DNA from 2 places in the uncultured Fretibacterium sp. genome. Region 2 is predicted to be linked to the other one. Evidence: predicted binding sites of a transcription regulator. Region 2 holds the regulator's gene; the other holds the start of a gene.
What was found. The regulator HrcA, encoded in region 2, represses chaperone genes, less so after heat shock. The targets are predictions, from matches to a motif close to TTAGCACTCNNTNNNANNGAGTGCTAA.

Region 1 (14,892 bases), on a different contig from region 2:
TAGGCCCTCAGCTTGTTGAGCAGGCCGATGCCGCGCCCCTCCTGCCGCATGTAGAGCAGAACGCCCGCGCCCTCCTTCTCGATCATGGAGAGGGCCGCATGGAGCTGAGGGCCGCAGTCGCAGCGCAGGGAACCGAAGATATCCCCGGTGAAGCACTCGCTGTGCACCCGAACCAGGACGGGGTTCGGCCCCGAGATGTCCCCCTTGACCAAGGCGACGTGGGTATGCGCGTCGTCGTCCTGCAATTTGCTGCGGTAGGCGTGGACGCAGAAGAGGCCGAAGTCCGTCGGGAGATTGACCTCGACCCGCTTTTCGACCAGCTTCTCCCGGGCGCAACGCCAGGCGATGAGGTCCTTCACCGCGACGAACTTCAGCCCATGCCGTTTCGCGAACGCGATCAGGTCCGGAAGCCGCGCCATGGTCCCGTCGTCGTTCATCACCCCGCAGCAGAGCCCGGCGGCGGGCAGCCCGGCCAGTCGCACGAGGTCGACCGTGGCCTCGGTATGGCCGGCGCGCACCAGGACGCCGCCCTCGCGGGCCTCCAGGGGGAAGAGGTGCCCGGGGCGCAGGAAATCCTCGGGACGGGCTTCGAGATCGGACAGGAGGCGGGCCGTAAGGGCACGCTCCTCCGCCGAGATCCCCGTCGTCGTCCCCTCACGGGCGTCCACCGTGACCAGGAACGCGGTGGACTTCCTGCCCGTGCTGTGCGCGGTCAGGGGGTCGAGACGCAGCCTTCGGGCGATCTCCCCCGACACGGGGGCGCAGATCAGGCCCCGTGCATACCGGGCCATGAAGTTGACGTTATCCGCCGTCGCGTGCGCCGCGGCCACGATAAGGTCGCCCTCGTTCTCCCGGTTCTCGTCGTCCGCGACGAGGACCATACGCCCCTGGCGGATGTCCTCGATCGCCTCCTCGACCGTGTTGAAGACCGATCCCGCTTCCCAATTCCGCACTTCAGTATCCAAGGTCTCTCAGCTCCTCCATCGACAGACGCATTCCGGAGCCTCGAGATCCCAGAAGGCGTTCCACGTACTTGCCCAAAATGTCGGTCTCCAGGTTCACGACGGTCCCCACCGCCATCCGCCCCAGGGTACAGGACTCGAGCGTCGTCGGGATGAGACCGACGGAGAAATCCGAGGCGGAGACGCCGATGACGGTCAGGCTGACGCCGTCTATCGCAACCGACCCCTTGGGGACGATCCCCCTCAGCAGCGGCGGCTCGGCGCCGAAACAGGCCACCCGGGTCCGCCCGGTCCCCGAGAGGCGCTTCAGGACGGAGGTCCCGTCGACATGCCCCAGGACCAGGTGCCCGTCCAGCCGATCCCCCAGGGCCATGGCCCGCTCCAGGTTGACGAGGGTCCCCGGCCTCAGGTCGGCGAACCACGTGCGCTCCGCGGTCTCCGGCATCATCTCCACGTCGAAGACGTCCCCGTGCAGGGCCACGACGGAAAGGCATGCGCCGCTCACCGCCACGGACTGCCCCAGCACCAGCTCGGACGCCAGGGCGGGGCACTCGATGGACAGCAAAGAGACCTCCTCCGCCCTGCGAAAGGCGCGCACCGCGCCGACCGCCTCTACAAGCCCGGTGAACATGAAAAAAGCGCCTCCGTCAGAAAATCGGGCCCCACCCGGCGCACCGTCGCGTCCCGCAAAAGGAGGGACTCGGACATGGCGCCCAAACGCAGGCCCGTCCCGATTCCCGGCCCCTCCCCCATGATGCGGCACGAGGTGAAGAGGGCCAGGCTGTCCGCAAGCCCAAGCTCCATAAACGCCGTCAGGACCCCTGCGCCCCCCTCGACCATGAGGCTCAGGCCCCCCTCTTCGGCCAGGGACGACAGCACCGACTCGAGGTCCACCCTCCCGCCGCGCTCGGGCACCCTGCGGACCCGCGCCCCTGCGGCCGTCAGTGCGTCCGCCCTGGCGGGGTCCTCACAGCAGGTGAAGATCAGACAGCCTCCCGACCCCGTCACCACCTTTGCGGAGACGGGGGTCGAGAGACGGGAATCCACCACGACCCGAAGGGGGCTTTCCCCCTCCGCGTCGCGTACGGTCAGCTCGGGGTCGTCCTGCAGCACCGTCCCCACCCCCACCATGACGGCATCGTGAGAGGCGCGCATCCGATGCGCCCACTGACGGGACTCGGGAGCCGTTATCCACCGGCTCTCGCCATGGGGAAGCGCCATGCGGCCGTCAAGCCCCGCCGCGGCCTTGAGCGTCACCCATGGGCGTCCCAGGGTCTGCACCCGGATAAAACCGCGGTTCAGCCAACGGCACTCGGACTCGAGGCACGGCCCGTCGACCTCGACGCCCCCCTCGCGCAGGATCTCCAACCCTCCGCGATTCACCCTGGGGTTGGGGTCCGCCATGCCCGCCACGACGCGTGCGACCCCCTCCTCGACGAGGCGAGGCGCACAGGGCGGCGTCCTGCCGAAATGGCTGCAGGGCTCCAAATTGACGTAGACTACGGCGCCGCGGGCCGTCCCGCCCCGGCGGGCGAGATCCCCGAGCGCCGCGACCTCCGCGTGCTCCGAGCCGCAGCGGGCATGATACCCCTCCCCGATCACCTGGCCGTCGCGGACGATCACGCAGCCCACCATCGGGTTGGGCGAGGCGGCTCCCTGTCCGCGGGAGGCCAGGGATAGCGCACGGCTCATATAATATTCGTCTATTTTACGAACGGACACGATTTTGTCCATCTCCCCGCTCCATGATCCTACAATATTTATTATACCGCGGAGGGAGGTCCATGAGGAAATTTTTCCGGGGATGGTGTATGATCTATTTTTGTCGTGTCCCGCATTTTATCATCGGCATTGTCGATATCAATCGGCGTTCGAAAGGACGGAGTGAGCCTCCATGAACCGGAACGACTCGGGACGGAACCATACCGCCCCCCCCCTGCGGCGAATCGTTTTTCTCTTTGTCTGTCTCCTGCTTCTGCCGGGCCGCGCCCCCGCCCTAGCCGCCAGCGCGGCCGAGGACCTTCTGCAGCTGGCCGGGAAGCTGTCTCCCGGCATGACCGCGAAGGACGCCGAAGCCCTTCTGGGGCCTCCGGCGGAGACGACCCCCGTCGGAGGTGGAGACGACCTTCTCCGCAGCTCCTGGCTGCACGGGGAGATGGGCATCGAAATTTATCTGGTGAAGGACGCGGCCTACAGGATCGATCTCTCCCGCCGCTTCGAGCGCAACATCGACCTGCTGCGCGCGATGGACGAGCTGATGCGGCAGGGACAGAAGAAGTACGGGTCCATGCCCCGTTTCGATACGGGCAGGAACGAATACTACTGGATAGCCAAGGGACATCGTTTCTCCTTCTCCCGGTACGCAGCCGGCACGATACGCGTGTGCCTCAGCGGCGAATAGCGGATAGAGCAATAACAAGCGGAAAAATGCTCCGTTTTCCACCTTTCATGGCAGGAGGTTTTCTTTTGAGTTCCCTGAGCGTCTCGAGAGCAGTGAAGCGTCGTACGGCGGGAGTCTTTTCGACATTCCTCTTTTTGGCGTTGTTGGCGGGCTTCGCGTCCCTCGATGGCGCTGCGGAGGCCAAAAGCGTTCAGCACATCGGCAGGCGGGATTACGACGTGGTCGTCGCGGGAGGGGGCTTCGGAGGCATCGCGGCCGCCATCCAGGCCGCGCGGCTCGGGGCCAGCGTCCTCGTCGTGGAACCGAGCGATTGGATCGGCGGGCAGGCGACGGCCGCGGGGGTCTCGACGATGGACGACCTGAGCCGTCTTCGCAGCGGACTCTACCTTGAACTTCTGTCCAAGGTCCAGGGTTATTACGAGCCCATGGGCAAGTCCACGGGCACGTGCTACTGGGATGCACGCAGCGTCGCCTTCGAGCCTCACATCGGGCAGCGCATGCTCTACGAGCTGGTCGACGACGCCCGTGCCGGGGGCAGGAACACCCTGGACATCCTCCTCTCCTCGGAGGTCGCCGCGGTATCCATGGAGAAGAATACGGTCCGGGGAGTGACGGTGAGGAACGCCGGAGGCACACGGAAAGTCGCCTGCCGCGTCCTCATCGACGCGACGGAATACGGCGATGTCCTGCCCCTGGCTCATGCCGAGTACCGCGCCGGCAACTCCATCTCCCCCTTCGTCGACCCCAACGCCATGATTCAGGACATCACGTGGGTCGCCATCATCCAGAAATACCCCGAGGGCATTCCGGACCATCTGCGCGTGCTCACGCCCCTGCCCGGGTACGAGCTGGCGCGGCGCAATTACGAGAGCTACGTCACACCGGACGGCATGGACTTCAAGGGCGTCTACCCCGTGACGCTCCCCGTCAACGTCGTCAGCCACAACGCCTACCGCGGCCTTCCCGACTCCTCCAACTACTGGGGGTACGACGCGAACCGCGAGAACTGGCCCCATATATCGAAGTGCGGCGTCAACTGGGGCAACGACTACCCGGGAAAGTACGGCTGGGAGGGGAAGCGCGGACTGCCCACGGGCTACCTCGAAAACCCGGACCTTCGCAGCAGGGTGGAGCGGGACGCCCTGATCAAGACCCTCCACTACATCTATTACATGCAAAACGAGCTGGGGGAGAACTGGTCCGTCGCCGACGACGAATACCACCATCCCGTCCTGCCCCGGGCCGCCGAGGGGCTCCCGGACGAATGGCTGGAGATCGTGCGGCGGATGCCGGCCATCCCCTACGTCCGGGAATCGCGGCGTATCGTCGGGAACTACACCCTGACCTCCTCGGAGCTGCTGCAGAACTCCCTGAGCTATCGCGACGGTCAGACCAGCCACGAATTCCCCGACGCCATCGCGATCGGAGGCTATATCCTGGACCTGCACGGCGCGGACACCGACTCGGATATGGAGTGGAAGTTCGACGAGAAGGCGGCCTCCACCCAGATCAACCGACCCCGGGGGCCGTTTCAGGTTCCCCTGCGCACGCTCATCCCCCGGGACACCGACGGGCTTCTGGCGGCCGAGAAGAACCTCTCCATGACGCGCCTCGCCGCCGGGGCCCTGCGCCTTCAGCCCATCTGCATGATGACCGGCCAGGCCGCGGGGGCGCTTGCGGCCCTCTCCGTACGCGAGGGCGTCCGGCCCCGCGACCTGCCCGCCGTTCGGGTCCAGCGCGCCCTGCTGGAGGCAGGGGTCGTCCTGTCGCTCTGCAAGTACTCGGACGTCCCCCCCGAACACCCCCGCTACAACGCCGCGCAGATCGCCAGCGTCCACGGCCTGATCACCCCGATAGAACCGCCTCACGCTCCGTCCTACGACATCAGCGACCTCGACGATCCCGTCCTGTCCATGGCCATCATCAAGGGGCACGACAAGGGGACCTTCGGCATCGACGAGATCCTCACATGGGCCGAGACAGTCTCCATGATGGAAAAGGCCCGCAAGGCGTCCGGGACATCGCTCGGACTCCTCCCCGAGCTCGGGGACAAAACCGACGCCTTCGTGAACCGGGGAAGGTTCGCCAAGGCCCTCTGCGACACCTTCGGCTTCTCCGATCCCGAGGCCTTCCCCAGAGCCAAGGGCAAGGGTTCGTTCTTCGCCTCCTCCAAACACCCCAACGCTCCGGCCGTGGAAGCCCTGTCGCCGCTCGGCATCCTGGACCTCTACAAATCGGAGCGGGAGTTCCATTTCGGCCGGCCCGTGACCCGAGGCGAGGCCGCGGAGATGATCATGAAGGCCATGACGTCGGCCAAGCTGCCCTGAACGCGCATCCCTGTTCCAAGTTGTTTGTCATGCGGGGGCTCCATGCCGGGGCCCTCGCTTTTTTATTCGGGGCATCGGAGCCCCGTTTTTCATACGCGGCCCCGGTCTGCTATAATAACGACGCATTAAGTTGCGACGAATGTGGTAGATCATCTATCGGCACGACGGAGGGGACCGCGATGGGGCATGACCTGCAGAGCCGACTGAGCATCCTGACAGAGGGAGCGAAATACGACGTCTCCTGCGCATCCAGCGGGTCGAACCGCGGCGGAAGAAGGGGCAGGCTGGGCCATGCCTGCCCTGCGGGCGTCTGCCACACGTGGTCCGACGACGGGCGCTGCGTCTCCCTGCTGAAGCTGCTGCTCACCAACGACTGCATTTACGACTGCGCCTACTGCATCAACCGCCGCAGCAACGACGTGCCGCGCGCCTCCTTCACGCCGCGGGAGGTCGCGGAGATCACGGCCGCCTTCTACAGGCGCAACTACATCGAGGGACTCTTCCTCAGTTCCGCGGTGCGGCGCAGCCCCGACGACACCATGCTCGATCTCGTCCGAACGGTCGCGCTGCTGCGGCGCGAGTTCGGCTTCGGCGGCTACGTCCACGCCAAGGTCATCCCCGGGGCCTCCCACGAGCTGGTCGATGTCCTGGGGCGCTTGGCCGACCGCGTGAGCGTCAACGTCGAGCTTCCCACGGAGCGCAGCCTGGGGCTTTGGGCGCCCCAGAAGAGCGCCGGGTCCATCTTTACCCCCATGAAGTACATCAGCGGAAGAATCGAGGAGCGAACCTCGGAACGCCGTCCGGCGAAAAAGGCTCCTTCCTTCGCCCCGGCCGGTCAGAGCACCCAGATGATCGTCGGGGCCACGCCCGAGCCCGACCTGACCCTTCTGCGCCTTTCGGAGGGGCTTTACGGCCGCATGGGGCTGAAACGCGTCTATTACTCCGCCTACGTCCCCGTCAACGACAACCCCACCCTGCCGGCCCTGAACGCCGCGCCCCCCCTGCTGCGCGAACATCGTCTCTATCAGGCGGACTGGCTCCTGCGTTTCTATGGATTCCGCGCGGACGAGATCGTGGACGAGGCCCACCCGAACCTCGAGGAACGGCTGGACCCCAAGAGCGCCTGGGCCCTGCGCCACATGGATCTCTTTCCCGTGGACCCCAACCGGGCGGAGTACGAGACGCTCCTGCGGGTACCCGGCATCGGGGTGACCTCCGCCAGGCGCATCCTGACGGCCCGGCGCGCGAGGCGGCTCGACCGGGACAACCTCAGGCGCCTGGGCGTCACGATGAAACGGGCCCAGCACTTCCTGCGGTTCGAAGAGAGGTCGGCCGCGCCAGGATACGTCTCGTCCTTGGAGGGGCTGCGGGCGATCCTGGAGGGAAGGCGTTTCTCCCCCCAGCTCCGGCTGCCGTTCCCGGAAACCCTCCCCACGCCGCAGGAGGGATGATGATCTACGTCTACGACGGCACCTGGAACGGGATGATGACGCTCGTGCACAGGACGGCCCGGGACGGCGCCCTTCCCGACGACATTTTGCGTTTTTCCCCGAACGGGGCGAGCGGCGTGCTGCTGGACAGCACGGAGGTGAGGAGCGACCCCTCCCTGGCGGAGGCGACCGCCGCGGTGCTGGAGGAGCGCCTGGGCCGACGATGGATGTCCGAAGCCTCTCTCGCCCTGATGTCGGAGGAGAAGGGAATAGACCTCGCGGTGTGGCGCTGCCTCTCTCGGCTCTGGAAGGAGGGGGCCAGGGCCGCAGCGGACCTGGCGGCCCCATGCATGGGGGCCGTCCTCCATGCTGCAAGACGCTCGTTCCGGGAGCTTCACCGCTGGATGGGGCTCATCCGTTTTCGGGATGTGGGCGGGGTCTATTACGCCCCCTTTGCCCCGGACTGCGACGTGCTGCCCCTCCTCGCCGGACACTTCCGCAGCAGGCTGCCTGCCCGCTGGGTGCTCCACGACACCGGCAGGGGGCGGGCAGCCCTGCACGAGGCGGGACGCTGGTTTCTGACGGACGCGGCACTCCCGGCCCATCTGAGAATCACCCGCGAGGAGGAGGTCTGCCAGGCGCTTTGGCAGGAGTTTTTCCGCAGCACCGCCGTGAGGGAAAGGATATCCGCAAAGCGCCAGTCGAACTTCCTGCCCCGAAAGACCTGGGCGTACCTCATCGAAAAACCGGGAGCGGCGTCCTGGGGCCGGTCCGGCTGACAACCCCATCTCCCCGATGCGAATACCAGGAGAGGGGCCGCGAGCCCCTCTCCTCTTGTTCCCCCATCCCCGGAAAGAATCAGATCTTCACGTCGATGATCGCGGTGACCCCCACGCCCTGAACGCGACGAAAACGCTCGACCGGATTGAGGGAATCGATGGGCACGAGGATCTTGGCCCTCACGCCTTTGAAATCGACCTCCAGCTGTGCGACGGCCTGAGTATTGTTCACCGCAGTCCGGGAGTGCCCCCCGACCTGGGCCGCACCGATATGCGTGCCGCTTCCGAACGAGACGATGGGCACCACTTTCGTATGTCCCTGGAACTTGGCCCCCTTGTTGAGGGTCACCGTGTTGATGAAGTCGTTGATGGGGCCGGCTATGGCCGTCACCACCGCTCCGCCTCCGACGATGAGCGCACCCTTCTTCAGGATGTCGCCGATATCGATGGCCGAGGCGGGCAGGGAAGAGCAGAGGACCGTCAGCGCGGACAGTCCTGCAACGACAGCGCGAGCGAAAGAACGTTTCATGTCCTACACCTGCTTTGCGAGACGTTTTCGAGCCCCCGCAGCAAAAAGCGCGGGGCCTCGGGTTCTCCTCTATCTTAACATGCCCCGTGCCGCCGGCCGCTCGCAAGCCTGTACGAGAATGTTCTACGTAATTCGGACGAACGGCCTTTCAGGACCTCCGCCGGTCCCAGGCCTTTTGCCCGCCCGTAAAGAGAGCCCTGCGCCGGGGGCGCAGGGCTCTCTTGCCTTCACGTATCGCGGGAGGTCTAGTACATGTCTCCCATTCCGCCCATGCCGCCGGGCATGCCTCCCGGCATGGGCTCCTTCTTCTCGGGCTTGTCGGCGACGATACCCTCGGTCGTCAGGACCATCGCGGCGATGGAGCCCGCGTTCTGAAGCGCGGAGCGGGTGACCTTCACGGGGTCGATGATGCCGACGGAGATCATGTCGGTGTACTCGCCCGTCGCGGCGTCGAGCCCCTGTCCGGCCTTAAGGGTGCGAACCTTCTCGACCACCACGTCGCCCTGGTATCCGGCGTTCTCGGCGATCAGGAAGAGGGGCGCCTTGAGGGCGTTGAGGACGATCTGAGCGCCCGTCCGGACGTCGCCCTTCAGTTTCTCGACGAAGGGCTCGAGGGCAACGGAGCAGTTCAGCGCGGCAACGCCGCCGCCGGCCACGATTCCCTCCTCGACGGCTGCGCGAGTCGCGTTGAGGGCGTCCTCGATGCGGTGCTTCAGTTCCTTCTGCTCGGTCTCCGTAGCGGAGCCGACCTGGATGACGGCCACGCCGCCCACCAGCTTGGCCAGGCGCTCCTGCAGCTTCTCCTTGTCGTAGTCGGAGGTGGAGTCCTCGATCTCCTTCTTGATCTGCGCGGCGCGCTTACGGATCTCCTCGGAGTTTCCGGCGCCTTGCGTGATGGTGGTGTCCTCCTTGGTGATGCGGACCTTCTTGGCCTTGCCCAGCATGGAGAGCTCGGTGTTCTCGAACTTCAGGCCGACCTCCTCGCTGATGACCTGACCGCCGGTGACGATGGCGATATCGGCCAGCATGGCCTTGCGGCGATCGCCGAAGCCGGGCGCCTTCACCGCGGCGACCTGCATGACGCCGCGCAGCTTGTTGACGACCAGCGTGGCCAGGGCCTCGCCCTCGACGTCCTCGGCGATGATGAGCAGCGGCTTGCCGGTCTGGACGACCTTCTCGAGGACGGGAAGCAGGTCCTTGATGTTGCTGATCTTGCCGTCGTGAATCAGGATGTAGGCGTCGTCGAAGCCGGTCTCCATACGCTCGCTGTCGGTGACCATGTAGGGGCTGATGTAGCCCTTGTCGAACTGAAGGCCCTCCACCATCTCGAGGGTGGTGCCGACGGTCTGGCTGTCCTCGATGGTGATGACGCCGTCCTCGCCCACCTTGCTCATGGCCTCGGAGATCAGCGCGCCCACGGCGCTGTCGTTGGCGGAAATGGCCGCGACCTGGGCGATCTTCTCCTTCTCCTTGACGGGGATGGACTTCTTCTTCAGCTCGTCGACCACGAAGTCGATGGCCTTCTCGATCCCCTGACGCATCTGCATGCCGTTGGCTCCGGCGGCGACGTTCTTCATCCCCTCGCGGATGATGGCGCGGGAGAAGATCGTGGCGGTCGTGGTGCCGTCGCCCGCGATGTCGTTGGTCTTGGACGCCACTTCCTTGAGAAGCTGGGCGCCCGCGTTCTCAAACGGGTCCTCGAGCTCGATCTCCTTGGCGATGGTCACGCCGTCGTTGGTGATGGTGGGAGAGCCGAACTTCTTCTCCAGCACCACGTTGCGCCCCTTGGGGCCAAGCGTCACACCGACCGTATCCGCAACTTTATCGATGCCGCGAAGCATTGCACGGCGGGCATCCTCGCCGAAAGAAAGAATCTTAGCCATAATAGGTGTCCCTCCTGTCAGAAACTTATGGTGCTACTTCTCGACGATAGCCAGAACGTCGCGCTCGCTGAAGATGACGTACTCGTCGCCGTCGATCTTCACCTCCGTGCCCGCGTACTTGCTGAAGATGATGCGATCCCCCACCTTCACCTCGACGGGCAGCTTCTGACCGTTGTCCAGGACCTTGCCGGAACCGACGGCCATGACCTCGCCCTCCGTCGGCTTCTCCTTGGCCGTATCGGGAAGGACGATGCCTCCCTTGGTCTTCTCCTCGCGAGAGAGCACCTTAACGACAATCCTGTCTCCAAGCGGCTTGAGATTCATTAAAAATCCCCTCCTGATTTATGCCAGCACTCAAGCTATCGGAGTGCTAATTGTTATGCGAAAATATTAGCCCTTCGCCTTGCGATCGGCAATAGGGTAAATTACGTATCGCTGAACTTTATGACAGAGGCCCAATATCCCAAGTAAAAAGCTCCCCGCTTTCGGAGGGACAGGGGAACGGCCTGTCCGCCCGGCAGCGGGGAGCCTGAAGATCCGATGGCTCGGTTACAGCAGACGATTGCGGTCGAAGGGTTTGCCCTCGTTGTACTCCCTCAGGAGCTGGGCGACCTTTCCGCTCAGGAGCAGCAGGGCGATGAGGTTCGGAATGACCATGATCCCGTTGAAGAAGTCCGTGAGCTCCCAGACCAGATCGATCTTCAGGCAGCTGCCCGTCAGGATGCACAGCACGACGATAAGCTGATAGGGAAGCAGTCCTTTGGCGCCGAAGAGGTAACGGATGTTCGTCTCCCCGAAGTAATACCAGCCGATGATCGTGGAGAAGGCGAAGAACAGCAGGCAGATGGCGATGAAGGTATAGCCGAACTCCCCCATGAAGTGCGCTTTGAAGGCCTCCTGGACGAGGGCGATCCCCTTCTTGATGGGCTCGCCCTTCTCGTTGAAGTTCGTATCGAGGATCCCGGAGGACATGACGGTGAAGATCGTGATGTTCAGGACGACGAAGGTATCGATGAAGACGGCGATGACGCCGAGCACGCCCTGTTCCACGGGGTGATTGACCTTCGCCACCGCGTGGGCGTGGGGCGTCGAGCCCATGCCGGCCTCGTTGGAGAAGAGGCCGCGGGCGATGCCGTAGCGGGCCGCCGTGGCCACCGCGACGCCGGCCGCCCCGCCCCAGACCGCCTTGGCGGAGAAGGCGCAGGAGAAGATCTGCACGAACACCGTCGGGATATGGGAGGCGTTCATGACGATGAGGGCCAGCCCTGCAGCCATATAAAGGATAGCCATGACGGGAACGAGCTTCTCCGTGACGGCCGCGATGCGCTTCACGCCACCCATGAAGATGGCGCCGGCAATGACGGCGAGGCCGATGCCGACGACGACCTGGTCGATGTCGAAGGCGTTCTTGAAGGCGTCGCTGATGGAGTTGGCCTGGACCATGTTGCCCATGAATCCGAGGGCCAGGATGATGGCGACGGCGAAGAAGCCCGCGAGGAACTTCGCGACGGGCCCGTTGCCGAGCCCGCGGGAGATGTAGTAGGCCGGGCCGCCGACCACCTGCCCCGTCTCGTCCTCCTCCTTATAGAGCTGCGCCAGGCAGGCCTCGCCGAAGTTGGTGGCCATGCCGAAGAAGGCGGCGACCCACATCCAGAAGATGGCCCCGGGGCCGCCGGTGACGAGGGCGGTCATGGCCCCCACCAGGTTTCCCGTTCCGACCTGCGCGGCGATGGCCGTCGTCAGGGCCTGGAACGAGCTCATTCCCGACTTGCCCGCAGCCTCCCCGAAGAGCGAGAAGCTGCCGAAGAGCCTGCGGCAGGCCATCCCAAACTTCGAGACCTGGACGAACCCCAGCCGAAGGGTGAAGAATATCCCCGTCCCGCAGAGGAGGGGGATCAGGAATTTCGTGCCCCAGAGAAAGCTGTTTGCCTGAGTGGTCCATTTCAGGAGTTCCTCGAAAAAGGGTAGTGCCAAAATACTTTCCATGAAATACCTGCTCCTTCCTGAACATATATAGAAGATGGAGGCGGCCCGGCAGGGCCGAGGGGTCAACACTCCGATTGTATAGAGAAAGAAGGCATCTGTCCACCAAAATCTGCAAATTATATTTTCACCCTTCAGATTGAGGGCTCAAACTCTACGGGGGATACGGCGCATGGCCCCGCCCCTCCGATGAGACGAGGGCGACCGAGGAACCATCCAATGGAAATATTTCCGCATAAGGACACGCAGTCACGCGCTTAAAATGGATTCGACGACAGGCTATAATATCATTATGTCGAGAACAAGCAGCTTTTCACCGTGTTTTTATGTTTGATATCTGGAGATGATGATGTTGCGGGATAAATATCCGACGGTGCGGGAGATCTTCGGGAGCATGGTCTTCGACCGCAGGGCCATGAAGGAGAAGCTGAACCAGGACGTCTACGAGCGGCTTGTCGCCGCGATGGAGGGCCGACAAAAGCTGGACGCGGGTCTTGCGGACACCGTGGCGATGGCGATGCGGGACTGGGCCGTCGCGCACGGGGCGACGCACTGGGCGCATTGGTTCCATCCTCAGACCGAGATGACGGCCGAGAAACATCAGGCATTCACCGTGCCCGGCCCCGACGGCACCCCCATCGACGTGTTCCGGGGAAGCGACCTGATCCAGGGCGAGCCGGACGCCTCCTCCTTCCCCTCGGCGGGGAAGCGATCCACCTTCGAGGCTCGGGGCTACAACGCATGGGACATCAGCAGCCCCGCGTTCATCGTGAAGAGCGCCAAAGGGGGTACGCTCTGCATCCCCTCGGTGTTCCTGTCCTGCGACGGGACCCCGCTCGACCTGAAGACCCCCCTGCTCAGAGCCCTGGACGCCCTCGAGGGACGTGCGCTCAAGCTCCTGAAGCTGTTCGGACGCAGGGGGATCCGCAGCGTCCGCATGACGGTCGGCGCGGAACAGGAGTTCTTCCTCCTGGACCGTCCACGCGCCCAGGGGCGTCCGGACATCCGGTTCTGCGGCCGCACGCTGATCGGCGCACAGCCCGCGAAGGACCAGAAGCTGGACCACCATTACCTCGGCGCCATACCGCCCCGCATCCTGAGCTACATGGAGGACGTGGAGCGCGACCTCGCGCGGCTCGGCATCTCCATCGCCACGCGGCACAACGAGGTGGCGCGCTGCCAGTTCGAGTTCGCCCCGCTCTTCTCCGATGCGAACACGGCCTGCGACCAGAACCAGATCCTCATGGAGACGATGCGGAAACTGGCCCGACGGCACGACCTGCGCCTGCTCTTCCACGAGAAGCCCTTCCAGGGGATGAATGGAAGCGGGAAGCACGTCAACGTATCCCTGATGGACAGCGAGGGCAACAACCTCCTGAAGCCGTCCCACAGCCATCGGCGCAACGTCGTGTTCCTGACCTTCCTGGCCGCCGTCGTGCTGGGGGTCTCGAAGTACCACAGCCTGCTCCAGGCCTCCACGGCCACGGCGGGCAACCTGTTCCGCCTCGGGGGCCACGAGGCCCCCCCTTCCATCACCAGCGTATATCTGGGGTCCGCCCTGACCGAGCTCCTGTCCCGGCTCGACCAGGCGGACGTCTCCCTTCCGGACAGGGGGCCGATGGACCTCGGCCTCGCGAAGCTCCCCTCGATCATCCCCTACGACAGCGACCGGAACCGGACGGCGCCCGTGGCCTTCACCGGCGACAAGTTCGAGTTCCGGGCCCCCGGCGCATCGCAGTCCATCGCCCTCCCCGTGACGATGTTCGCGTCGCTCTGGGCATGGGGGGTGCAGCAGATGACCGATATGATCGAGGAACGCAGCTCGGGGGGCAAGGACCCCATGGACGTGGCGCTGGACGCGGTGAAGGAGGCCGTCCGGCGCGGAGGCGACGTCCTGTTCGAGGGGGACGCCTACTCCCGGGAGTGGCACGAGGAGGCCAGAAAACGGGGTTTGATCCAGGCCGGGGACATGCCGGGGAAGATCGACCTCCTCCTGCTCCCGGAGAACAAAAAGATGCTCGAAGAACTGGGCGTATTCCACGAACACGAGCTGGAGGCCCTGCACGACATCCGCATGGAGGCCTTCGTCAGAAGCCTGGAGATAGAGGTGGCGATACTCTACGACATGCTGTGGGAGGGGATCCTGCCTGCCCTGTCGAAGCAGCTGATCCTGGAGAAAAACTCCCTCTCCGCCCTCGACGGCATGGAGTTCCCCGAGGGCGAGCCGTGGCGGGAATACATCCTCGGCCTGGGGCGGACCAGGGCGGCCCTGATCGAGGACACCCACAGGCTGAACGAGCTCCGCGGACGCATGGCGGAGCTCCCCGTCAGGGAGAGGGCGGACTTCCTCGTCGGGACGGCCATCCCCCTGATGGACTCCATCCGAAAGCGCTGCGACGCCGCCGAGGTGAACATAGCCGCCGACATCTGGCCCTATCCCATATCGCGCAACCTGCTGTCGCTGTCGGTGTAGTCCTCGTCCCCGCCAAGGCGTTCGGGAGATGCGGATGTCGTATACTTTTTCCTCGGCACTGCTCCTTTGCCCGATCGTCGAAGGAACAGGAGTTCGTGGAAAATAAGAGTTTATAGAGTTCATGG
Region 2 (14,892 bases):
GTCAGGACGTGTGGGACTACCTCGACACGTTCTGGCCGGAGATCGAGGCCCTGGAGGAGCGCCTGAACGGCGCCGCGCCGGAGAAGGTGGAGGCGACGCCCGTGCGGACCGCCTCGGGGAAGGTGCTGCGGGGCGGGTATTATCCCGTCCGGTTCGACGCCAACGCGGACTGGACGGCGTTTGTCCACAATGAGCAGGAGAGCGTGAAAGCGCTCTATGAGGACCAGACGCACCGGCCGGGGACCCGCAAGGGGCACACCAAAGAGCGCGTGGAGCGCGTCGCCCCGAGGCAGCTGCTGCTGTCCCTGGACGTAATCGCCGAGCACACGGCGAACGTCGTCCACGACCTGACGCACCGCGAGGCGGTGCGGGACCTCTACAAGCTGATCCATGACGACGCCGTGAGGGGACTACTGACCCACGCGGTGGGACGGGCGGGGTTCGAGCAGTTCAGCCCGTGGATCCAAAGCCTGGCGGCGCCGTCGACCCCGACGGACAAGGCCGATCGCGTGTTCAGCAAGGCGATGGGGAACGCCGCAGCGGTACAGCTTGGGCTGAATATGGTTTCCTCCGTGGGGCAGACCGTGAGCTTGGTACCCGCGGCCTGGAAGCTGGGGCTTCGGCGTGTCATTCCTGCCGTTTTGAACACCTTGACACTGAGGGGGTTCTGGGATTCAAAGTACCGGGACTTCGCCTTTACGCTCTCCCCGGAGCTGGCGGATCGTATCAACGGTACGGACCGGAATATCCGCGCGGCCCTGGATCTGGAGCGGAGCGGAGCGAGGAAGCGCGCTCTGAGCGGGGCAAAGGCGGCTCTGTATGTGGCGCTGGGGTGGGCGGACATGGCAGTGTCCTTGCCCGTATGGCACGCAGCTTACGAGAAGGGGGTGTCCCGATGGAACGACCAGCGGAAAGCCGTGGACTACGCCAATTACGTCGTACGGACCACGAACAACGCGGGGGCCGCCAAGGACCTGGCGCAGGTGCAGCGCGGCGGGCCGACGCGGCGACTGTTCACGATGTACTACAGCGCGTTCGGATCCCTGTACCAGATGTTTCACGAGCAGATGATCCAAGCCAGGCGCGAGGGGATCCCCGGCAAAGTCAAGCTGGCGGCGTTCTGCTTCATGATGTTCACGGTGCAGTCCGCGCTGGAGGACCTGGTGAAGGGGCGTGCCCCCCTGGGCGGCGACGATGACAACGACAAGTCCGTCGGGAAGTGGCTGATGCGGGGGACGCTGTTGTCGGCAAGCTCCATGTTCCCGATAGTGCGGGACATTGCCTCGGGGACCACGCTGCTGGGCGGCGCCGGGAAGTTCCGCCCCAGTCCCGCTCTGGAGGCAGGCAGCGCTTTCATAAAGGCCATCGACAGCGGCGCCAAAGCCGTGGTGGACATCTGGGACGGAGAGGACGTCGAGGCCGAGCGGGTGGTGAAGAACATGGTGGAGGCCGGGGGATATGCCTTCGGACTGCCGAGCGTGCAGCTCCTGAGGTGGTACAAGACCTTCGTCCGCTGGACAAACGGTGAGCCGGACTGGAGCCCCTGGGAGCTGATCTGGCATAAACGGGGACGGTGAGGCGGCCGCAGTAGGCCGCCTCGTTTGTTGAAAGGAGGCAAGCGATGCCAACGTATCGTAACGATACGGAAACGAGAATCACGTTTCCGGACAAGCACTATATCTCGTGGCAGCCGGGAGAGCAAAAAGCTCTCCCGTTTTTTGTCCCCCACGAGATGCTGGGGCTGACGCTGGTAAGCCCGGAACCGCACGTCCTCCGAGACCCGGCGCGCGGGTTCGGGTACACGGAGTTCGTGGTGAAGGCCGGGACGCCGACCGTCTACAAGCTCCCCTATGCGGAGACGATCGAGCTCTCCGTCATGGCGCCCAAGGGGCTGGTGCGGATGTACGTCGGGGACCGGGCGGAGCCCATCGCCGTCGATCCGCAGAACAACCACGCGTCGCGCTACCCGTGGGACATGTCCGCATACCTCACTTTCGAGGCGGACAAGGATACGGAAGTTTACGTGAAGGTCGAACCCTTCACGGAGAAAGGAGAATAGCATGCCATTGTTGCCGAGAGACGTTGGGGGCGGAAGCGGAGGGGGCATCGAGGAGGCCCCGCTGGACGGGAAACTTTACGGACGGAGGATGGCGCGGTGGGACCCCGTGCCGACGCTCCTGACCCTGATCTACTACCGGGGCCCGTTCGCGACGCCCGACGAGCTGAAAGCCGCGCACCCGACCGACATGCCCGGTGCGTACGCCGTTGTCTCCTCGACGAGTAGCATCTGGATCTGGAACCACGACAAGTGGGAGGACACGGGGGCGACGCAGACGCAGGCGGGCATCCTCGACGCCCCGCACGACGGCAAGACCTACGGGCGCAAGGATGGGGATTGGGTGGTGGTCGGCACCGGGACGATCAACGAGGAGGAAGTCATCCTTCTCATCAAGAAGACGCCGCACAACGACCTCAAGGGCATCCAGGGCGGCAAGGTCGAGGGTGGCAAGGTGACGGAGGCGTACCACCTCACCAAGGATCAGTGGGAGGGGCTGCCGGTCCGCCCGTCGATCATCTCCCCCGCCAACGGCGAGACCAACATCAACCAAGTCCCGCAGATCGTCGGGACCCCCTACGCGCATCCGTACGACGTGGGGATGTACCAAAAGCACATCCAGATCGCGAAGACGAACGATTTTGCCGCACCGGTCTACGACAAGGAGGAGTTCAGCGGCACGCCGGTGTTCCAAGTGCCCCTGAAGCCGGGCGGCTCCCCATATCTGATGCAGGACACGGTGTACTACGCCAGGATTCGGTATCAGGATCGCAAGGGCAGATGGTCGCACTGGAGCGCCCCGTGCATGTTCCGGACGATGGTGCAGTTCCCGGCGGGGATCCTGGCCACGCCGATCATGACGGTCCCCTCGGATGGGTCCGAGACCTCCGCCGTAAACCCCGTGCTCGGAATGTCGTCCCCGAAGGTTCTGGCGGGGACGGGGAACTTCGACAAGGGGGACTGGCAGATCAGCACGGACAGCACGTTCGCGACGACCATCTACAACGCGCAGGGGACTGACGACCTGACCTTCCACACAGCGACAGGGCTGAACCTGGCGACGGCGCTTGGAGTGGACTTCTTTGCGCGTGGGCGCCAGCGGACGACGGACGGGACCTATACCCCCTGGGCTGTCCCCGTGCGGTTCGGCCTGCGGCCGGAGTACTCCGACCCGATCTTCGGGCTGCGGCGGATATTCTCGAAGAAGTATAACCGCCCCTTTGTGTACAACATCGACCCAGAGGGGAATGTCGTGCATATTCCCCAACGATACTGGGACACGCACGCCCTCTATGCGTTCGTAAAACAGAACGTTGTCATCTCGCAGGAGAAACCGGAGGTCAAGAGCGAGATGGCATTTATCCCCCCGTGCTGGGAGAAGTGCCGTATCTACGACAACGACGACGGGGATATGGTCGTCGATCTCTGGTTCAGCGCCTCGCGACAGACCGGTGACGGCTGGTTCCTGGACCCCGCCTTCGCACGAAGCCCGAACGGGTTCCTGCATGGGACGTGTTTGCCGCATGAGAAGTATATCGACGACAATGGGCACAAAGCCTACTGTTCTACGCCTGGGGTCCAAGCGGGCGGGACATATAGTGGTTTTATACAGGCCATGAAAAATATCGATCCCAAATGGCACTATTGGACCATCTACGAGCGGCGACTCCTTTTGGACTTGCTGGCGGCGGAAAAGGCCAGCCTAAAAACGGCGGGGGTTTTTAGCGCGGGGCAGGCAAATACTATAACGGGTTCGATGCACTGGCGCGGCTTCTTTGGTTTTTTTCATGTTAAGAAGATGGGGTACGAATACGGCATGGTCGTGGACGGGCTGGAGTGGAGCGCCACGTCGACGGAGTTCACGGAGATTCGGCTCTGGACGCCGCAGATGAACAACATGATAACCCTTCCGACGACGCTGGCGGTTTCCAATAGCGAGTGGCATTGCCCGATCGATATCGAGCGAGGTTACAACCCATATCTGGGGATCGATCTGGCACTCTTGGGGCTGGTAAAGGAAACGGTCGAGAACCCAGGCAAAACAAGAACAAGCCCCTACGGGATGAGTTCGCAGATTAGGGCGAACCCAGAGTACTACGATAGCAGGTGGACCATTCGTCCTGATGACATGGGGCTGTTCGGGCTCTGCCCCAGTTATGGGGAATCCGGCTATACCGTCTGCCGCATCTCCAAGTGGCTGGACTGAGGAGAAATAAGCACACGGGCGGCCAGGTAATGGCCGCTCGATTCTTTTAAGGAGGATGATCAAGATGTGGCAGAAGATGAAGACGTGGGTACTGGAGCAGGTCGTTTGGGCGGAGAAGAACCTGAAGGGGAAGGCCGGCACGGAGAAGCGCGCGGCCGTCGTGGCGAAGGTGGACGAGATGCTGGTCCTCCCCTGGTGGGCGGAGTGGGCCGACGGCCTCGTGATCGGCTGGATGGTGGACAAAATCTGCGAGCGCCTGAACTGGCTGACGGACTGGAAGTTCGACGATGTGGAGCTGACGCCGGAGCGCACCGAGAAGCTGACGGCGGTCATGGACGCGCCCCTCGTCGAGGTGAAGGCCGCCGCTGGGGGCGAGCAAAAGTCCCTGGACGAGCGCCTGGCGGAGCTGAGCGAGCGGTACGGGCTCGAGCGGGAGAAGCCGGCGCCGACCCCCAAGGATGACTTCAAGATGGCCATCGCCTTCTCGCTCAAGTGGGAGGGCGGCAGGAACTTCGACGACGTGGAGGGCGTCCCCGTCCTGAAGCCCTACGCCAGACACGACAAAGGCGGGCCGACGGCGTTCGGCATCACCATCCCCACGCTGAAGTGCGCCCATGCCTCGGGCGTGGTGAAGCACGCCGATATCTGCAAGCTGACGCCGGACGAGGCGAAGGCGATTTACCGCAAGAACTTCTGGGAGCGCTACGGCTGGGGAGAGCTGCGCTGGCCGGTGTCGCTTTGTTGCCTGGACGTCAGTATCAACCATGGCGGCTTCGCCTGGATTCTCCAGCGGGCGTGCAAAGCTCTGGGCGTGGACCTGGCGATCGACGGGAAGTTCGGGCCCCGCACCTTCGCGGCGCTGAAGAGCCTGGAGCCGAAGACGCTGGCGGCGGAGATCGTGGCGCAGCGCAAGGCGTACTACGAGAAGATCGTCGCCAGGGATCCCGGGCAGAAAGTACATCTGGAGGGGTGGATGAACCGCCTGAACGACATGGCCCGCACCGCGGGGGTGGAGTGATGGACGAAAATAAAGTATGGGAGTTGGCTCAGAGCGTGGAACGGACCGCGGTAAACCAGAAGCACATCCTTAAGCTATTGGACCGATTGCAGACCCGCGTGGAGACGATTGAGAAGCACGATGGGCTCCAGGAGGAGCGCATGGCGCAGATGCAGGAGGCCATCGCCACACTGACCGAGTCCGTCCAGAGGGTGGACGACGCCTCGCACCGCCTGAGGTCCATCGCGCTGGGGTTCCTGGTCCTGCTGGGGCTCCTGGCCGTCCTCACCGGCGTGCTGGGGTGGGATATCCTGCCGAAGTTCCTGAAGACTGGGATTGCGACGCTGATGTAAAACGGGGCCCTTCGGGGCCCCGCTATTTTTGTTTTTGCTTCAAGGGCGCTTCAAAAAAAATAAAAAAAGTTCAGGGGAAAATCTCCTGAACCCTTGGCATTCTTGGAGCGGAAGACGGGATTTGAACCCGCGACCCCAACCTTGGCAAGGTTGTGCTCTACCCCTGAGCTACTTCCGCATTTGCTCCTACCTGGTGGCGGGACCCAGAATCGAACTGGGGACACGCGGATTTTCAGTCCGCTGCTCTACCATCTGAGCTATCCCGCCTCATAAACGAAAAACAACTGAAAATGGCGGGGCCGACGAGACTCGAACTCGCGACCTTCGGCGTGACAGGCCGACACTCTAACCGACTGAGCTACGACCCCGCTTTTCATTGGTGGGCGAAACAGGGTTCGAACCTGTGACCCCCTGCGTGTAAGGCAGGTGTTCTACCGCTGAACTATCCGCCCCGAAACACAGGAGCAAGTATAGCCGCCCCTCATGATTCTGTCAACTATCTTGTCATTGTTCTGTCGTTGATCCGTGATAATGTCACCCTATAAGTAGTCAGAGAAAATGTCCCCCCCCGTACGATAGGTCTTTTTGGATAATATCGGCATGGAGCAGGAGCGAGTGACATTGTCGCAAAAAGAGATCAAGCGCATCAAGGTCTTGGTTTACAGCCGAGGCTATAAACCCTCTGCGTCGACAACGCGGCAACTATGCCGCGTGTCGACGTAAGCGACCGGCACAGCATCTGCGGCTTACAGCCGCAGAGAGCTGGCCGTCTGCTTATGGGCCTCTGTCGGAGGCAGATCATCAGGCTCAGGAAGAAGTACACGGCTCAAGGCGAAATGGGCCTCATTCACGGTAACCGGGACAGGCGCCCCCAGCACAGAATAGGAGAGTGGATTCGCCATGACGTGCTCCGCCTCTACCGGGAAAAGTATCACGACTTCAACTTCTCCCATTTCACCGACTGCCTGAAGGAGGCCGAAGGCATAGACATCAGCCGCTCGAGCGTCGTGCGCATTCTGAGCGCCGAGGGGTTCAGAAGCAAGAAGAGCGTCAGGCGCAGAGCAAAACTCCACCGGGCCCGTCCCAGGAAGGAGGCTGCGGGCATGTTGTGGCAGACCGATGCCTCGAAGTTCGAGTGGTTCGGCAAGGGTAAGGGATATGCCACCCTCCACGCCTACATCGACGACGCCACGGGACGGGTCGTTGGCGCCTGGTTCACGAAGAACGAGAGCACCGCAGGCTACGTGACCGCTCTGGGCATAGGACTGGAGCACTATGGACTGCCCATGGAGATTTACAGTGACAGGCATACGATATTCCGTTCTCCTCAAGAGTTATCCGAGGAGGAGAAAGAAGAGGGAAAACAACGGCCTTTGAGCAACTTCGGGCAGGGGTTGAAAGAACTTGGCGTAGGCCAGATCTTCGCGCTCACGCCCGAGGCGAAGGGACGCGTGGAACGTCTCTGGAACACCATGCAGGACAGACTGCCCGGTGAGCTGAGGCTCCTTGGTGTCACGGATATTGACGGCGCCAACAATGTCCTGCCCAGGCTCATCGCAAAGCACAACGAGAAGTTTGCGGTTCTGCCCGCAGAACAGGAGAGCGCTTACGTTGAGCCTGCGGAAAGGGTCGATGTGGATTTCCTTTTCGCTCACCGGGAGATGCGTAAGACGGATTGCAGCGGAAGCATTTCTTACAAAGGACGAACCTATGCCCCCAGCTCCCCTGAGAAAGCCTCTATGGCCCGTTCCGATGTGGAGGTCCGGGAGACTCTCTCAGGGAAGATATGGGCCGTTTACAAGAGCCGGCGTATCGAGCTGAAGGAGGTCGAGAAGGCGGAGCGTGCCGCTCCGAGCTATGCGACAAAAGAAAATAAGGGCAAGCCTCTGAAAGCTTACAAGCCTGCCCCGGACCACCCCTGGAAGCAATCTTTCAGGAAAAATGGCCTCTCTACCCCTGCGCAGAGTGACTCGAGGGTGACTCTTTCTCTGAACACTTAGGGGTGACTTTTTCTCTGGCTATTGACACTATCTTGTCATTGTTCTTGTCGTCGATCTGAGATAATGTTGCTGCGCTGTAAGCGCGAAAGCAAATCTTCGCTTTGCGTAGAAAACCCGGCCCCTCTTGAAGAGAGGCCGGGCCTTTGTCCTTTACTCAGGGATTCTGCGAGGAGATGCGCTCCCGCGTCTGCTGCATCGTCGCGAAGAGTCTCACGATGTAGGTGTTGGACCATCCTCTTCCCGTAAACATCATCTCCGTGAGCATCGCCGAGAGCACAAGAAGGAGACACCCGATGCAGGCCAGCAGGACAATGGCGATCTGCTTTCGAATGTTGGGTTTCATATAGGATGCGTGAATTTCGACATCCTTGGGCTCGCGAACGCGGAAGCCCTTTTTGCGGAGTTTTTCCCGCTCCCACTTCTCCCAAAGGCTCATGGCGTCACCGTCCTTTCTGCGGCTTGGGGCCTATGCCTCCGTCCTCCCTCACTGCCTGCTGCGGCGTCCACAAAGAAACAGCGCAGCCCCGGCCAGGGATACGAGGGGAAATCCCCAGGCACTGCACCCGCCGCCGCCCTCTTCCCTGCTCGGCCGTTTGTCTCCCGACTCGGGGTAGCCCGGCTGGGGATTTGCGCCTGCCGCCGCGACGTAGAAGCTCAGGTTCCATTTCCCGTCCGCAGCGCCGTCGCCCAGGAGGACGTAGGGAACCCCGTCGTCCTTCACGATCTCGCAGTAGGCGGTATATTGAGCCTTGGGGCTCTTGGCGTCCGCCATCAGGACGATCAGGTCCAGGTAGAGACAGTCGTCATGGATGAAGGCGCGCACGCACTCCCTCAGGTCCGCCCCACGGTTTCCAATGGCGGAGAAGAGGTTCATGTCGCGTTCGTTGGTCTGCTCGGATCGTACCCACACCGTTCCGAATCGGGCGAAGCGTTCCAGAAGCTGAGCTTCCGTGGCCTGCTCCAGATCCTCCCAATGCCCGACGAGCAGCTGCTCCTGCCGGGGGATGCAGAGGCGGATCTGCACGGGCAGCACGGCGATCTGAGCGGGGACATCCCGGGATACGATGTCTCCGGAGGCGTCCCGGGAGACGATCTCCCGGTCCATCGAGACCAGGCCCGCGGGGACGAGCGAGGCGATCTCGAAGGAGTTCAGGGCTTCGGCCTTGATGTACTTGTCCGACACCCCGCCGAAGCCGTATCCTCCCCTCGGCATGACGGGGGGCTTGCCCATCAGCAGGGTGAGCTCGCGCTCGGTGTTCGTCTCGTTTTTGACGACATCCGCGAAGGTCATGTCGAAGGCCGTCGCCCTCCAGCGGTATCGGTTCCCCGTAAAGGACGAATAGACCCGGCCCAGCCGCGTCATGCCGCCGATCCGGCGGTAGAAGAGGCGCAGGTCGTACTTCTTCCCCTCGTTGGAGAACGGATAGAGGCGGAAGGACTCGCTGGACCCGTAGGTCGTGTCGATCCTGTTCTCGTAGACGGTGACCAGCCCCGGAGCGACCTGGCTCTGCTCGTCCAGCAGGAAATATGCGGGCAGGCTGCCGTAGAGGTCGGGCGTGAGATCGTAACGCCAGTGAAGGGGCTTCAGGTCCCTGGGGCTCCGCCCGCCGATCAGGTCGTCCGAGGCGGGGACGTCCAGGGTGTCGTATCGCTGGACGCGGTAGCGGGTGCCGGTGCGGTTCGTGATGCGGGAGAGCAGCGTGTAGGTGGGCATCCGCCCCCCGTAGGGGGTCATGATGAAGAGGGTCCCGAGATTGCGCGTCATATTGTCGGACACGCCCCAACGGAACTTCGTGCGGGTGATCACGTCTCCGATCACGTCGCCGCTGACGTAGCTCCCGCTGAGGTCCCCGCTGGTCTCCCGGATGGTCATGTCGAAGTAGAGCTCGTTGCCGGGATCGGAGGCGGGGCCGTCGTGGACGTTGGCGACGACCAGAGGGATCTTGATCGACTCCCTGTAGCCCGTATAGCCCAGGTCGAGGCTCACGGACTGGCGGAAGGTCGCGTGCCCCGCGACGCTGCCGTAGTTGTCCGTCTCGGCGGCAAGGAAACGAAACGTCTGTTCCATGGAGTTTCGGGGCGCGACGCGCTGAGGACTTTTGGGCGTCGCCTGCACGTTGTAGTTCGGGAGGTCGTTGATCAGGATATCCTCCATGACATCGCGCGATACGACGTCGTTGGATTCGGGGGCGGTCCACGGGAAATGGTGCCCCCGGTCGTTGGCGAGGCGGATCTTCAGGTCGCCGCGGCCCTCCGGGATCACCAGAAAGAGGGATTCGAGGGGGTCCATGTGGGGATCGTAGAGGGACGACACCGGATAGGGCTGGGGCTCGTCGATGTAGACGTGGTTGTACTCGTACAGGAGATCCGCCGACGTCACGATCGGAACCTCAGGCGCCTCTCCGCCCCGGGTGCGCAGGTAACGGATGTGGGTGGCGTCGTCGCGATTGTAGTAGCTCCAGAACCAATTCTCGATGCTCGTGGCGAACCACTGGGCCCCCGCGATCGTGTGCCCGTCCCTGGAGCCGCTGACGTCCCGGAGCTGGTAGTGGTAGTTCGACGGATAAGGGTGTATGGGGTCGTCGACGACCGCCCCGTGCGCCGCGGCCCCCCACAGGGCCGGCAAGGCGAAGGACAGGACAAACAATCCGGACAGCAGGCGCGTTGTTTTTCTCATGAGCGGGATAAACCTCCAGACTTGGACTTTCAGGCTCGATGCCCTTGAACTCTCTCCCCGAACGCCGGGTGCGCGGAAAAACGCCCCTCTCCGCAAAAGCTCTCGTCGATAACCCGGAATGACAAAGAGGCTTTTTCTACATTATACGTCATCAGGATGCTTCATTATGGCCGCCCCGCTCGCTGCCGTCCCCGCAAGGCCCTTTCCCCGGCCCGCCCCGTTCACGATTCGGCCCGACGCTCTCCATGAGGGGCCGGGCCCCTCCTTCGAGGAGGATTTGGGAAGGACGGCGGGAAAATCCGTAGTTTCCCCCTCTGACTTGTATTGACATTTAAGGCGTCCCTTGCTAATCTTGACCGTGTGAAAGAGGTGTTGTCACTCGTCGTTAAAGAGTGCTAATTGACGATAGTAATTGCGTGGAGGTGATGGGCGGTGACGGAGCGGCAGCTGGGGATCATCCTCGCTGTGGTCTACGAGTACATCAAGACGGGGGAGCCCGCCGGATCCCGGACCATCACGAAGAAGTACATCCGCGGGCTGAGTCCCGCCACGATACGCAACGAGATGGCGGATCTCGAGGAGATGGGGTACTTTTATCAGCCCCATACGTCCTCCGGCCGGCTGCCGACGGCCAAGGCCTATCGGGTCTATGTGGATTCCGTCACGGCGCGGGCCCGGAGCCGTCCCAGCGAGGCCGAGACCTGGCATCGGGAACTGGCCGGGCGCCGCAGCGGGGTGGAGGGGCTCCTGACCTACGTCACGCACCTACTGGCCCGTCTCACCAAGTGCGTCGCGGTCGCGGCGGTCCCGGGGCTCGACGACGCGGAGATCTGGCATATCGACCTCGTGCCGCTGGGGGGGACCCACATCCTGGCCCTGATCGTCCTGAAGGGCGGGCTGGTGCACCATTCGCAGTTCGACCTCCCCAGCGAGGTCGAGCCCGGACTCCTCGAGGAGCTGAGCCGGCGCATCAACACCGTCGCGTCGGGCCGGTCCTGGAGCGACGTGCGCGACGTGCTGTTCCAGTACGTGCAGGGCGGCCTCGAGGACGCCGAGACGGCCTGCCGGTCGGCCATCAGGGAGCTCGACGAGTTTCTGACCGTGCAGAACTATCGTTTCTTCAGCAGCGGGGCCAAGCACATCCTGAATTTGCCGCACTTCCAGACCCTGTCGCGGCTTCAGGCGGTCCTCTCCCTGCTGGAGCAGGAGAAGCCCCTGGCCGACATGATCGAGAAGTGCCGGAAGAGCGAGGCGCTGAACGTCTCGATCGGAGAGGAGAACGAGACGGAGGGCATGCAGGAGAGCTCCATGATCCTCATCCCTGCCCGACTTCGGCAGCAAAAGGCGGTTTTGGGCCTGATCGGCCCCCTGAGGATGGATTACGAACGCTCCATCTCCGTTCTAGAGTCCCTGGCGAGCGCTCTGGACGAGGAAGCGGAGGAATAGGCGGTTCGATTACGGGCCCGGCGGGGAGGGGGGACGGTGTGGAACCGGCCTCCGCGCCGCCGAAAGCCCTGGTTGGGAGATGATGACGTGATGGACGACCGTATTCGGGAGGAGCTCGAACCCGGCAGCGGTGAAGGAGATGTCGAGGCGCATCCGGAGTCGGAGGGGCGCGTGAAGGAGTACATCCTGGAGGACGGGGTCCTGAGGGAGGAGGGGGGGGCCGACCCGGAGACGGTTCCTTCCTCTCCTTCCGAGGAGAGCGCGCTGAGGGAGCGCGTCGCCGAACTCGAGGGAGAGCTGGCGGCGGCGCGGGCGGACTTCTACAATTACCGCCAGCGCATGGCGAAGGAGCGGCAGCAGATACGAAGGCTGGTCACCGACGACACGATCTCGTCCCTCCTGCCCGTCCTGGACAACCTGGACCGGGCGCTGACCGTCCCGGAGGACGGAAGCGCGAAGGACGTCCTGGTGGGGGTGGGGATGGTTCGGCGTCAGTTCCTCTCGACGCTCGAGGAGCTGGGGGTCCGGGTCATCCCGACCGAGGGAGCCCCCTTCGACCCCGCGCTGCACGATGCGGTGGAGACGGTCCCCGTGGAGGACCCCGAGCAGGATGGCCGGATACTGGAGGAACTGACCCGAGGTTACCGGACGGACGAGAGGGTGCTGCGGGCATCCCGGGTCACGGTGGGCAAGGCGTGATTGAGATTCGGCGCCCTCCGGGCAAAGGGCCGGAGAGCGTTTGCCGATGGCAATAAAAGAAAAACCGATTGCAGAAACTGAAAATTGAAGCGCATACAGGGGGAACTGAAAATGGCAAAAGTTGTAGGAATCGATCTTGGAACGACGAACAGCTGCATCGCGGTGCAGGAGGGCGACCAGACGACCATCATCGCCAATTCCGAGGGGATGAGGACGACCCCGTCCGTCGTGGCCTTCACGAAGGACGGAGAGCGCCTGGTGGGCCAGCTGGCCAAGCGCCAGGCCATCGTCAACGCCGACCACACCATCATGTCGATCAAGCGCGAGATGGGCACGGACTACCGCGTGGACATCGACGGAAAGAAATATTCGCCGCAGGAGATCTCCGCGATGATCCTGCAGAAGCTGAAGCGCGACGCGGAGGACTACCTCGGCGAGCCGGTCACTCAGGCGGTCATCACGGTTCCGGCCTACTTCACGGACGCCCAGCGCCAGGCGACGAAGGATGCGGGCACCATCGCCGGGCTCGAGGTCCTGCGCATCATCAACGAGCCGACGGCGGCCTGTCTTGCCTATGGGGAGAACAAGAAGGAGGAGCATAAGATCCTGGTGTTCGACCTCGGCGGCGGTACGTTCGACGTCTCGATCCTGGATGTGGGCGAGGGCGTGTTCGAGGTCCTGGCGACCGCCGGCGACAACCGGCTGGGCGGCGACGACTGGGACAACCGGATCGTCGACTGGATGACGGCCGAGTTCAAGAAGAGCGAGGGAATCGACCTCAAGAACGACCGGATGGCGATGCAGCGTCTGCGCGAGGCCGCCGAGAAGGCAAAGGTCGAGCTCTCCTCCATGACGGAGACCACGATTTCCCTGCCCTTCATCACGGCGAACCAGAGCGGCCCCAAGCACCTGGAGATGAAGCTGACCCGGGCGAAGTTCGAGGAGATGACGGCGGACCTCATGGACCGCACGATCACCCCGACGAAGCGCGCGCTCGAGGACTCCGGCCTGAAGGCGGGCGAGATCGACAAGGTCCTGCTCGTCGGCGGCTCGACCCGCATGCCGATGGTGCAGAAGAAGATCGTCGACCTGCTGGGCAAGGAGCCGACGAAGGGCATCAACCCGGACGAGTGCGTCGCGGCGGGAGCGGCCATCCAGGGAGCGATCCTGAAGGGCGACCACAAGGATATCGTGCTGGTGGACGTCACCCCGCTTTCGCTCGGGCTCGAGACCCTGGGCGGCGTGTTCACCAAGGTCATCGAGCGGAACACGGCGATCCCGGTGTCGAAGAGCCAGGTGTTCACGACGGCGGCGAACAACCAGACGCAGGTGGAGATCCTCGTGCTTCAGGGAGAGCGCTCCATGGCGGCGGACAACGTGAAGCTGGGACAGTTCGTCCTGGACGGCATACCGCCCGCACCGCGCGGCATTCCGCAGATCGAGGTGACCTTCAACATCGACGTCAACGGCATTCTGAACGTCTCCGCAAAGGACAAGGGGACGGGCAAGGCCCAGAAGATCACCATCCAGTCCTCGAACCTCTCCAAGGAGGATATCGAGCGCATGAAGAACGACGCGGAGGCCAACGCGGACGAGGATGCGAAGAAGCGCGAGGCCGCCGAGGTCCGCAACGAGTCCGACGCCGCGGTGTTCACCGCGGAGAAGCTGTTGGGCGACCTTGGGGATAAGATGAGCGCGGAGGAGAAGGGCAAGGTTAACTCCAAGCTCGACGAGCTGAAGCGTGCCATCGAGGCGAACGACGGGGCCAGGATGAAGAGCTCCAAGGAGGAGCTCGAGAGGACGCTCCAGGAGTTCTCCACCCGGCTCTATCAGGCCGCCGGCCAGGGGAGCCCCAATGCCTCCGACGCCTCGGCCTCGGCCGGCAGCGAGGGAACATCCTCGTCGGACGGCGATACGGTGGACGCCGAGTTCAGCGACCAGGGACAGGCCTGATTGAAGTCCGCTTCGAATTGGAATAAGCTATAATGGAACGGAGGACGGAGGGGCTCTTACCCTTCCGTCCCTTTTGCTTAGGGAAGCGTTGATTAACCCAAAAGTGCATATTTTACCAAGGGTAAACATGCAAAACATCTATAGGCAAAATCTTCACCGCTTCCCTAAAAAATTAACATGGGGGCCTCGCCCCCATGTCCCCACGCCACTATCTGGATAGCGGCGGCCCCGGCAAGCTTCCTCATCAAAACAGGCAAGCTGGGGTACCACAGGGGGGCTTTATGGATTAAATGAGCTTTTTTTACGATTGGGGCCCGAGGATGGAGACCCGCGCGGCCCCACAGGGGCGCGACCTGGCGATGTAACGGGGTGTGTTTGTTTTGGAAGATTTGTATCAGATCCTGGGTGTCGCGCGCGACGCCTCTCAGGCGGAGATCAAGAGGGCGTACCGCCAGCTTGCGCGCCAGTACCATCCGGATGCGAACCATGGCAGCGGGGAGGCCGA

Region 1: groES (co-chaperone GroES) is a predicted target of HrcA. The motif match lies at 10,659-10,685, and genes of this name have one in related genera.

Annotation. Positions count from the first base shown of each region.
Region 1 is NZ_CAUUGJ010000023.1:1,512-16,403, reverse strand. It holds gene ABLA28_RS03780 (bifunctional 3,4-dihydroxy-2-butanone-4-phosphate synthase/GTP cyclohydrolase II) at 1-965, opposite strand, end outside; gene ABLA28_RS03775 (riboflavin synthase) at 955-1,593, opposite strand; gene ribD (bifunctional diaminohydroxyphosphoribosylaminopyrimidine deaminase/5-amino-6-(5-phosphoribosylamino)uracil reductase RibD) at 1,575-2,696, opposite strand; gene ABLA28_RS03765 (hypothetical protein) at 2,857-3,363, shown strand; gene ABLA28_RS03760 (FAD-dependent oxidoreductase) at 3,429-5,690, shown strand; gene ABLA28_RS03755 (putative DNA modification/repair radical SAM protein) at 5,870-7,141, shown strand; gene ABLA28_RS03750 (TIGR03915 family putative DNA repair protein) at 7,141-7,899, shown strand; gene ABLA28_RS03745 (hypothetical protein) at 7,979-8,428, opposite strand; gene groL (chaperonin GroEL) at 8,674-10,311, opposite strand; gene groES (co-chaperone GroES) at 10,345-10,635, opposite strand; gene ABLA28_RS03730 (sodium:alanine symporter family protein) at 10,861-12,297, opposite strand; gene ABLA28_RS03725 (glutamine synthetase III) at 12,644-14,767, shown strand.
Region 2 is NZ_CAUUGJ010000042.1:2,244-17,135, reverse strand. It holds partial or broken gene ABLA28_RS05685 (hypothetical protein) at 1-1,577, shown strand, start outside; gene ABLA28_RS05680 (hypothetical protein) at 1,622-2,059, shown strand; gene ABLA28_RS05675 (hypothetical protein) at 2,067-4,262, shown strand; gene ABLA28_RS05670 (glycosyl hydrolase 108 family protein) at 4,327-5,280, shown strand; gene ABLA28_RS05665 (hypothetical protein) at 5,280-5,612, shown strand; tRNA gene ABLA28_RS05660 (tRNA-Gly) at 5,716-5,790, opposite strand; tRNA gene ABLA28_RS05655 (tRNA-Phe) at 5,804-5,879, opposite strand; tRNA gene ABLA28_RS05650 (tRNA-Asp) at 5,904-5,980, opposite strand; tRNA gene ABLA28_RS05645 (tRNA-Val) at 5,990-6,064, opposite strand; gene ABLA28_RS05640 (ISNCY family transposase) at 6,317-7,612, shown strand; gene ABLA28_RS05635 (hypothetical protein) at 7,767-8,048, opposite strand; gene ABLA28_RS05630 (hypothetical protein) at 8,097-10,289, opposite strand; gene hrcA (heat-inducible transcriptional repressor HrcA) at 10,722-11,735, shown strand; gene ABLA28_RS05620 (nucleotide exchange factor GrpE) at 11,826-12,434, shown strand; gene dnaK (molecular chaperone DnaK) at 12,546-14,387, shown strand; gene dnaJ (molecular chaperone DnaJ) at 14,759-14,892, shown strand, end outside.